One region of the Cellulosilyticum sp. genome, then DNA from elsewhere that is predicted to be linked to it. Evidence: a T-box and tRNA genes for the amino acid it is inferred to sense, from the RefSeq annotation. Region 1 holds a T-box; the other holds one or more tRNA genes.
What was found. The T-box of region 1 lies ahead of AC1VAQ_RS02545 (glycine--tRNA ligase). A T-box ahead of a tRNA ligase gene usually reads a tRNA of that ligase, here a tRNA-Gly.
Positions count from the first base shown of each region.

Region 2: it has a tRNA-Gly gene. The T-box ahead of AC1VAQ_RS02545 (glycine--tRNA ligase) is inferred to sense a tRNA for this amino acid. The anticodon was not compared.

Region 1 covers NZ_CEVXFV010000003.1:151,453-155,892, forward strand. Annotated here, with positions in the region: gene ppdK (pyruvate, phosphate dikinase) at 1-121, opposite strand, end outside; gene AC1VAQ_RS02545 (glycine--tRNA ligase) at 570-1,955, opposite strand; T-box leader at 2,039-2,224, opposite strand; gene AC1VAQ_RS02550 (anti-sigma factor family protein) at 2,282-3,169, opposite strand; gene AC1VAQ_RS02555 (RNA polymerase sigma factor) at 3,182-3,781, opposite strand; tRNA gene AC1VAQ_RS02560 (tRNA-Leu) at 4,011-4,092, shown strand; gene AC1VAQ_RS02565 (alpha/beta hydrolase) at 4,296-4,440, shown strand, end outside.
Region 2 covers NZ_CEVXFV010000096.1:1,113-5,552, forward strand. Annotated here, with positions in the region: gene AC1VAQ_RS20605 (methyl-accepting chemotaxis protein) at 1-1,715, shown strand, start outside; rRNA gene rrf (5S ribosomal RNA) at 1,904-2,021, shown strand; tRNA gene AC1VAQ_RS20615 (tRNA-Gly) at 2,026-2,098, shown strand; gene AC1VAQ_RS20620 (hypothetical protein) at 2,615-3,355, opposite strand; gene AC1VAQ_RS20625 (hypothetical protein) at 3,384-4,043, opposite strand.

The DNA of each region.
Region 1 (4,440 bases):
AACCTTGTGGTACAGGAAGACCAAGATTTGTCATTTCTGCTAAGTTAGCACCTTTACCTCCGAGAAGATTTCTCATGTCAGCGTTACCTTCTTTAAACAAATATACCCATTTGGTTGCCATATTGAACATTCCCTCCTAATTCTTCACATAATAAAGTATCTAAGCTTTCCGGGATTTGGCGGTATCTCCGAAAGTCTTGTCCTCTTTATTTCCCCTACATTATAACACAAAATTCATCTTTGAATATACAATATTATAATTTTAAAAACTTTTATACATTTTCAATAAAAACATTGTTAAATTTATATCATCATTTCACTATTTTTATAATGTTTTTTATATGTATTATCAATTTTTACAAATTTCTTTTTGTTTCATTCTAATAATCAAAAATTATCTATTTATTCATTCTTTTCTTCTTATTTTGCTGTATTTATTTTTAAGTGACTACTTTTTTAAAGTCTTTTCATGTCAACCCCCTCTTTTATTCTGCTACTTTTTTAACAATTTTTATAGATTTTGTTCCATAAAAAAAGGCTATCCCTATAAGGATAGCTCTTTTTATATATTAGAACGCCATACGTTCTTGGATGTATGCTACTAAATCTTCAATTGCAACACGTTCTTGTGCCATTGTATCACGGTCACGTACTGTTACTTTTTTATCTTCTAATGAATCAAAGTCAAATGTAATACAGAATGGTGTTCCGATTTCATCTTGTCTTCTATAACGTTTACCGATTGAACCGGCTTCATCATATTCTACATTGAATTCTTTAGCAAGTAATTCAAATACTTTAATTGCATCTTCTGATAATTTTTTAGAAAGTGGAAGAACAGCTGCTTTAACTGGTGCTAAGGCTGGGTGGAATCTAAAGATTGTTCTTGTGTCGCCATCTTCTAATGTTTCTTCATCATATGCTTCACATAAGAATGCAAGTGTTACACGATCTGCACCAAGTGAAGGTTCAATAACATATGGAATGTACTTTTCATTTGTTGTAGGGTCAAAGTATGTCATATCTTGACCAGATGTTTCTTGGTGTCTTGTAAGGTCAAAGTCTGTACGAGATGCAATACCCCAAAGTTCTCCCCAACCAAATGGGAATTTGAATTCGATATCTGTTGTTGCATTACTGTAGTGAGAAAGTTCTTCTGGTGAATGGTCACGAAGTCTCATGTTATCTTCGTTTACACCAAGGCTTAATAAGAAGTTTTTACAGTAGCTTCTCCAGTAGTCGAACCATTCAAGTTCTGTACCTGGTTTACAGAAGAATTCCATTTCCATTTGTTCGAATTCTCTTGTTCTAAAGATAAAGTTACCTGGTGTAATCTCATTTCTGAATGACTTACCAATTTGACCGATACCAAATGGTACTTTTTTACGGCTTGTTCTTTGTACATTTTTAAAGTTAACAAAGATACCTTGTGCTGTTTCTGGTCTTAAGTAAACAGTGTTTTTAGAGTCTTCCGTTACACCTTGGAAAGTTTTGAACATAAGATTGAATTGACGGATATCTGTGAAATCGTGTGCACCACATGTTGGACAAGCAATTGCTTTATCTTTGATGAAGTTTTGCATTTGTTCATTTGACCATCCATCTACTACTTCTGGTGTTCCTTGTTCATCTAAGTAATCTTCGATGATTTTGTCTGCTCTGAAACGTTCTTTACATGCTTTACAGTCCATAAGTGGGTCATTGAAACCACCTACGTGTCCTGAAGCTACCCATACTTGTGGATTCATAAGAATTGCACAGTCAACCCCTACATTATATGGACTTTCTTGGATGAATTTTTTCCACCAAGCTTTTTTTACGTTATTTTTGAATTCTACACCAAGTGGACCATAATCCCAAGTATTCGCAAGACCACCATAGATCTCTGAACCTGGATATACGAATCCTCTAGATTTAGCTACTGCTACGATTTGTTGCATGCTTTTTTCTTGCATTTTAGTTCCTCCTTAAAATTAAAAAATAGCTTAATATATATGGGAGAAGGTGAAAAATAAAAAAAAACCTTCATCCCTCTAAAGCAAGGGACGAAAGGTTATCTTCCGCGGTTCCACCCTTATTGAATTCAATGATCTTCATTGCATTCCTCTTTTACTTAAAGCTTACTCCAAAGTGCCTTCATAAAAAGTGTTCTAACTGGCTCCCACTCTCCCAGTCTCGCTGATAGCCTTAACTTCTTACTACTTTTCTTTTTCATCGTAAAAAATATAGCTTTTCTTACGATTTAATGTATCAAAAACCCCCTAAACTGTCAAGTGGGTTTTTAGGCTTTTACAATAATCTTTATATTTTTTCCCGTTTCTTCTACGACTATTAAACTTTTTGTAAAACTTTGAGTTTGCAAAGCTTTAAATAAGCCCTTAGAATCAGCTATATCATATAAGATAAAACTTATTGACTCTGCTTCATCTTGTCTTGTAAGAGTCGCACCGCTTTCTTTGGCATATGTCTCTAAGTAACTCGTTAACAAATCTATATGCTCAGCCTCTATTTCCCAGATTTGTTCATCTTGTACTTTTCGTGTATTTGATAATACTTCTTTACCCTGACTTATTTCATTTGTTAGGCTAGTTTCACTTTGTACAGTAACTTTATCTTCTACTACATTTGAATTTTCATCTGCTTGATTAGCTATATTAGGTACTGCTGATGCTTGTTCTTCTGGTGCTATCCTTGCTTGTGCTACGCCACTAGATGCCGCCATCTTATCAGAGGCTTCTGTTTGCGTCGGCTGCACTTCATCTCCGATTGACTCTGTCAACTTTTGTGCTGAGTCTTTAGCTGTTACCGCATAACTCTCCTCTCTACTATCCATCTCATTTAATTCTAAAGGATGTACTTTTATTAAAATCACACCGACTAATAAAGCTGCTACCATCCCACCTATACGCTGCGGCCAAAGTGATTTCACCTTACCTTTTTGTGTTTCTTTTGCCACCCTCTCTAGCATCTGTTTATGTAAAAGGGGTGGCACCACAGTCTCTTCATCAGCTGTTTCTTTTAAATGACTTAGCATTTGCTTTAACTGTGCATATTCATTTCTACAGCTTGTACACTGCTTTAAATGATCTGCTATTTCTGCTTTTTGTTTTTCATCTAGTATTTTATCATAATAAGCTGATAATGCTTCTCGACATTCATTACATTTCATAGTGCACACTCCTTAATATCCCTTTTGACGAAAAAAAGATTTGTAGGGTTCCTTATTTTGCTCTAAAACTTTTTTTAGTGCTCCCCTTGCTCTAGAAAGTCTAGATTTTACTGTTCCTAAAGAAATCTGCAGTATTTCTGCAATTTCATCATATGAATAATCTTCCACATCTTTTAGCACAATAATTGCCCGATATTCTGGTTTTAACTCACTTAAACCAATCTGAATAACTTCCTTAAGTGCCTTTGCTTCAACCTGCCCTACTACATCTTCTTTTGAAACTTCATCTATTAACCATTCCTCATCTTTTTCATTTCTTTGGAAAATAGAAATATGCGTAATATGCTTTTTATTTTTACGTAATAAATCAATACACTGATTTGTTGTTAAGCGATAAATCCACGTACTAAGCTTTGCATCACCTTTATAATGTTTAAGCTGTTTCCATACTTTAAGACAAACTTCTTGAAAGGCATCTGCTGCTTCTTCTTCATTTTGTAGCATTTTTAGACAAAGCTTATAAATATTATTTTCATAAAGACTTATAAGTCTTTCAAATGCTTCAAGATCGCCATTTTGAGCTGCCTGTATTAATGCTTTGTTTTCTGTCACTTATACTTCCCCCTTCTCAGTCATTTGCCTTCTTATTTTAAGGTATACAACCTACTTAATGCAATCTTTTTACATAGAGAAATGACTTTATAAGATATATATTTCAATTTTATAGTTTGTTTCTCTATATTCTTATTAATGCTATATTTTTTAGATAAAATTAATTTTCCACTTGCTATGGTATGAAGATTATGGTAATATAATACTTGTCTTAAGTAATATTTTTTAAGCCGCTGTGGCGGAATGGCAGACGCACTTGACTCAAAATCAAGCGTACCTTGTACGTGTCGGTTCGAGTCCGACCAGCGGCACTATTCATATGACTTTGACTAAAAGGTAGGTAACTTTCATCCTTACGATAAAAGTTACCTACCTTTTTATCTTTAATTATTTTCTAAATACTATAACTTTATTTATTCTTTTATATGTATTACACTAGTTATAGTGTAATACATATATCATATTGCTACTAAGTAATACTTTTATTTAGTATGCCAATACAAGGAGGATACATATGGAAAGTTTAAATTTAAGAAATGTAATAGGTTCTGCAGAAACAGCTACACCTATTACTAAAGAAATGCTTGGCCCTCTTGCTACTCTTGATTTTCCCCTTGGCCAAAGATGCCCTTCTAACTGGTGCCCACCTGTAGGTTATA
Region 2 (4,440 bases), on a different contig from region 1:
ATATCAGTATTATTAATAATAAGGGGATTATTGTTGCCAGTGCTAATGAAAGTGCGTTAGGAATGGATGTTTCAGAGAGAACTTATTTTCAAAAGGTAATGGAAACAGGGGAGAAATATATTGGAGAAAGTGTAATTTCTAAAGATACTGGCGAAGCGGTAGTACCAGTATGTGCACCAGTTCTAAATATTAAGGGCGAAGTTCAAGGAATCGTATCTGCTACAATTGCGACAAGACTTGTTGCAGCAGAATTAGATGGAAAAACGATACTTAATACGAAAGAAACATATCCTATTTTATTTGAACGAAAAGGAACTATATTAGCACATCGCGATGCAAATTTAATTGGTCAAGTACATAATGATGAGAAATTAGTAGATTTAATTATAAATGATCCTATTGAGGAGGATACCAATCACATTGAGAAGACAGAATATATGAGTATGACAAGTAATGACTTAAGAGAGCTTGCATTCATTCGATTAGACAATGTGGATTGGGTATTAGCGATTACAACTGATGAAACAGAATTCTTAAAGCCAATTAAAGCCATGAGAGGACAAAGTATATTAATTGGTATTGTAGCTTTATTGATTACAGTTATTATAACGTTATTTATTAGTAAGTGGATTTCTAAAAGCTTAGGTGAGATTACGAATATCATTAGACAGATTGCTAGTTTAAATCTAAAGGGTATTGAAATAACACCAATTATGCTTAAAACAAGAGATGAAATAGGTCTGATGGCAAATGCTACATCTGTAACAAAAGATAAATTAAGTGAGATGGTTGAATTACTTATTAAGTATGCAGATGAACTTGCTATGAGTGCAGACAAGATGAGTAACTTAGCTTCAGAGGTTGTAGAGGATACTGGAAAGGTATCAGAAGTAATGGAAGAATTATCTGCAAGTATGGAAGAAATTAATGCAAGCACAGAAGAAGTAAGCAGTACTGTTGATAGCATTAATGAAAATATCAAAGCAATTACGGACTCTATTGAAACAAGTGGTAAGGTTGCCTTAAATATGGCAGCTAAGGCACAAGATTTAAAAGCTGATACACAACAAGAAAGTGAATATATTTTAGCTTCATATACTGATGTAAAAATGAATATGCAAGATTCAATTAAGCGTGGGGAAGTTATTGCTAAGGTACAAATTTTAGTGGATAGTATTAAAAGTATCACTGAACAAACAAATTTATTAGCACTTAATGCATCAATCGAGGCAGCTAGAGCTGGGGAACTAGGAAAAGGTTTTGGTGTAGTAGCTAGAGAGATTGGAACATTAGCACAACAATCAGGTGATGCAGTAAGTGAAATTGAAGCTGTTATTGCAGAAGTATTAGCAGCAACAACTGATATGAAAAGAAATGCAGAAGTGTCATTAGAGTTTATGGAAAAGCAGATTCATGGAAACTTAAAAACAATTGAGAATACAGCTGAAACATACATGGAAGACTGGAAGCAAGTATATGATATTTTAAAAGCATTAGAGGAAAATGCAGAAATCCTTAAGAATTATTCAGAAAACATTACAGTAGCTGTTTCAGAAGTAGCAGAAGCTATAGCAGAAAATACGAGTGGGATTGTTAATATAGTAAACAGAACTGCAGGTATTCAAGAAAAAGTAACTGTTATGGAAGATGTAATAGAAGGAAATCGTAAGATTTCAAAAGAGTTTAGTGATTTAACAGGTGAATTTACAATTTAAATTGCCACAATTCATTCACAGAATGATGAGATTTGCATAAGATAAAGAATAAATAGCAGTATCTGTAGGGAAAAGCTTTGCAGGTGCTGCTGTTTTTATAAGCAACTAAAAAAATATAAAAAAAGTGTTGACATGAGTAAATGCATGGTGTAAAATAAATCATGTCGTTGAGAGACAACGAGAAAATTTTTGGTGACGATGCGCTTAGGGGAAACACCCGTTCCCATCCCGAACACGTAGGTTAAGACCTAAGCGGCTGATGATACTTGGCTGGAGACGGCCTGGGAAAGTAAGTGGTTGCCAAATTTATGCGCGAGTGGCTCAGTTGGTAGAGCATCTCCTTGCCAAGGAGAGGGTCGCGGGTTCGAGTCCCGTCTCGCGCTCTATATTAGAAGAAGCTGTAACCTTCAAAAGGTTACAGCTTTTTTTGTTTTTTAAATTAATATTTTTGATGTTTCTAAGAGGCGGCATATAAGAATTAGAAATTTATTTAAGAGCAAAAAAATCTTCTTTAAGCATAAAAATAATATCTCTTCATAGGATAGAATAACCACTTTAATCGAGTTAGAACAAGCTGGCAATTATGAGCAGAATAAATAAAAGTGGTGTATTTTATTAAGGGTGATATTAGGGAGGTTTTGAGATGCCAGATAAGGGAAAAAGTAAATCAAGTTCTACAAAAAATAGTAAAGGCAAAAAAGATAAAAAAGAAAACAAAAAAGGAAAAGATAATAAAAAATAAGATTTAGATATAGCACTAAATAAGCTTTTGGATTAAAAGTTTATTTAGTGCTATTTGTTTATATGCATTAAATATATTGGATAGACTCTTATTTGGCATGTGAAGCTCACCTATAAGTAATTTAGCTTTAAAACGACTATTTTTTAGCTAAATTATATTAGGATGCTTCTTTTACAGAAAGAGAATTAAAAAAACTATTTGTTATAAACTTTCCTTTATAGATAAGTTTAGTGCCTCCATAGACAGATAAGAGTAAAGAATTATCAGTTTCACTATCCCAAACTGACTCAAAGAGAAATAATTTATTATTTACAAAGGAGAGAAAGCTAGAATGGTAGTTTAAATTCTCATTATCAGTAGAGATTACAGAAGAAATAGCGGTTATTTGTCCATTAGTATTAATAGAGGTTCCTATTAAAAGTGAATGGATAGAATCTAGATTAAGTATAAGACTTAGGGAATTATCTGAAATAAATGGGATATAAGTATAATTTGTGCTTAACGGTGGTAGGTCACCTGTTGTTCTTTCACTGATTAATTTACCGGTTATAGGGTTGATTGTCTGAAATACAAGTTGATTATGAGTCATAAGAATGAGCACAAGGTAGTCATTGATATTTTCAAGACCTAGGATACTTGTATCATGTGTATCTAACTCTACGTTATAAATAGGGATGATAGTTCCTAGTGTATCTAATAAAGATTCTTCATCTAACATATGAAAGGTATGCGGTGCGAAAGATTGAATGCGGTAGAGAGAAGCCGTACCTGAAAAATCAGAAGAAACAGGAGGAATGAAATACGCTGTATTATTTATGATGGTCATGCCTGAGCTTATATTATCTATATTGAATGGAAGCGTATATTCCTGATCTTTTAATATTGCATGTTTAGGCAATACATTATCTGTAGGAATTGTATTGATATCAGGGCAAAGATAATTTTCTTATTAGGATAATATCAGCTGTAGGACGCTTTAGGGAGATATTAGTATCAAAGTAGACATTATTACCACTTTCAAAATTCGAGATTTTAGGCGTACTAAAATCAAACTTATTACGATGGCCTAAAACATTTAAGGCAATATGTAAATTAATAGTATCGGTTTTTCGAGTAACAGTAAGATATTTACGATCATAATCTAATGAAGAAAAGTCATTAGTAGAAAGATTATCTGTAGGAGCAATATCTAGTATTTGTCCATTATTATACTTTGAGGTATTAAATATTGGTCTAAAATAAAAGGAATAGGTATCATAAAGTGTGGCTGTAAAAGAGTCATAAGCAGAAGGCTGAGCTAGTGAATAGAGGTAATCTTGTTTAGCATGAGTAATATAGGTAGTAGTATAGTTGAAAGTCCCTTTTTGAATATCAAAAGGAGTGGCATAATAACCGTTACTGAGTTCTCCAGTGATTAAGACATTATCTAATACACTTATATTGCCCGCTAAAGTTTCAATTGCCAGTGTAAATTTTTGTGAAGAAACAGAGAGCATATGCAAACTACCAAATAATATTACTATGATGCCTAGTAGTAAGATAAGAAAGAGATGATTTTTAATAAGTTTAATATTAATCAATTTCATAAGGATCTCCAATCTAGATGAATTACTTCGCTTGATAAGATGTAAACTATACTTTATATAGAAAATAGTGATATAAGAAAATAGTGCATACAGCCAATAAGCAAATATAACAGTATAAATACCTTAATGCAAAAGTGTACTAAGCAGTAATATACTGACTATAGCTGTATTATAGGTACACTGCATAATGTGGTCAACCATTAAAAGACAAAAGCATAGTGAAATAAATATAATAGAGATAGTATAGAAGTAAAAAAGACCTTTCATAAATAAAATGAAAAAAGTTTATAAAAAGTGTTGACGTAGGTAATGTAATAGTGTATTATTAATCAAGTCAGCGGCGATAAGCACTGATAACAACGACACAGTAACTTGAGTCGTTACAAACAAATGAACT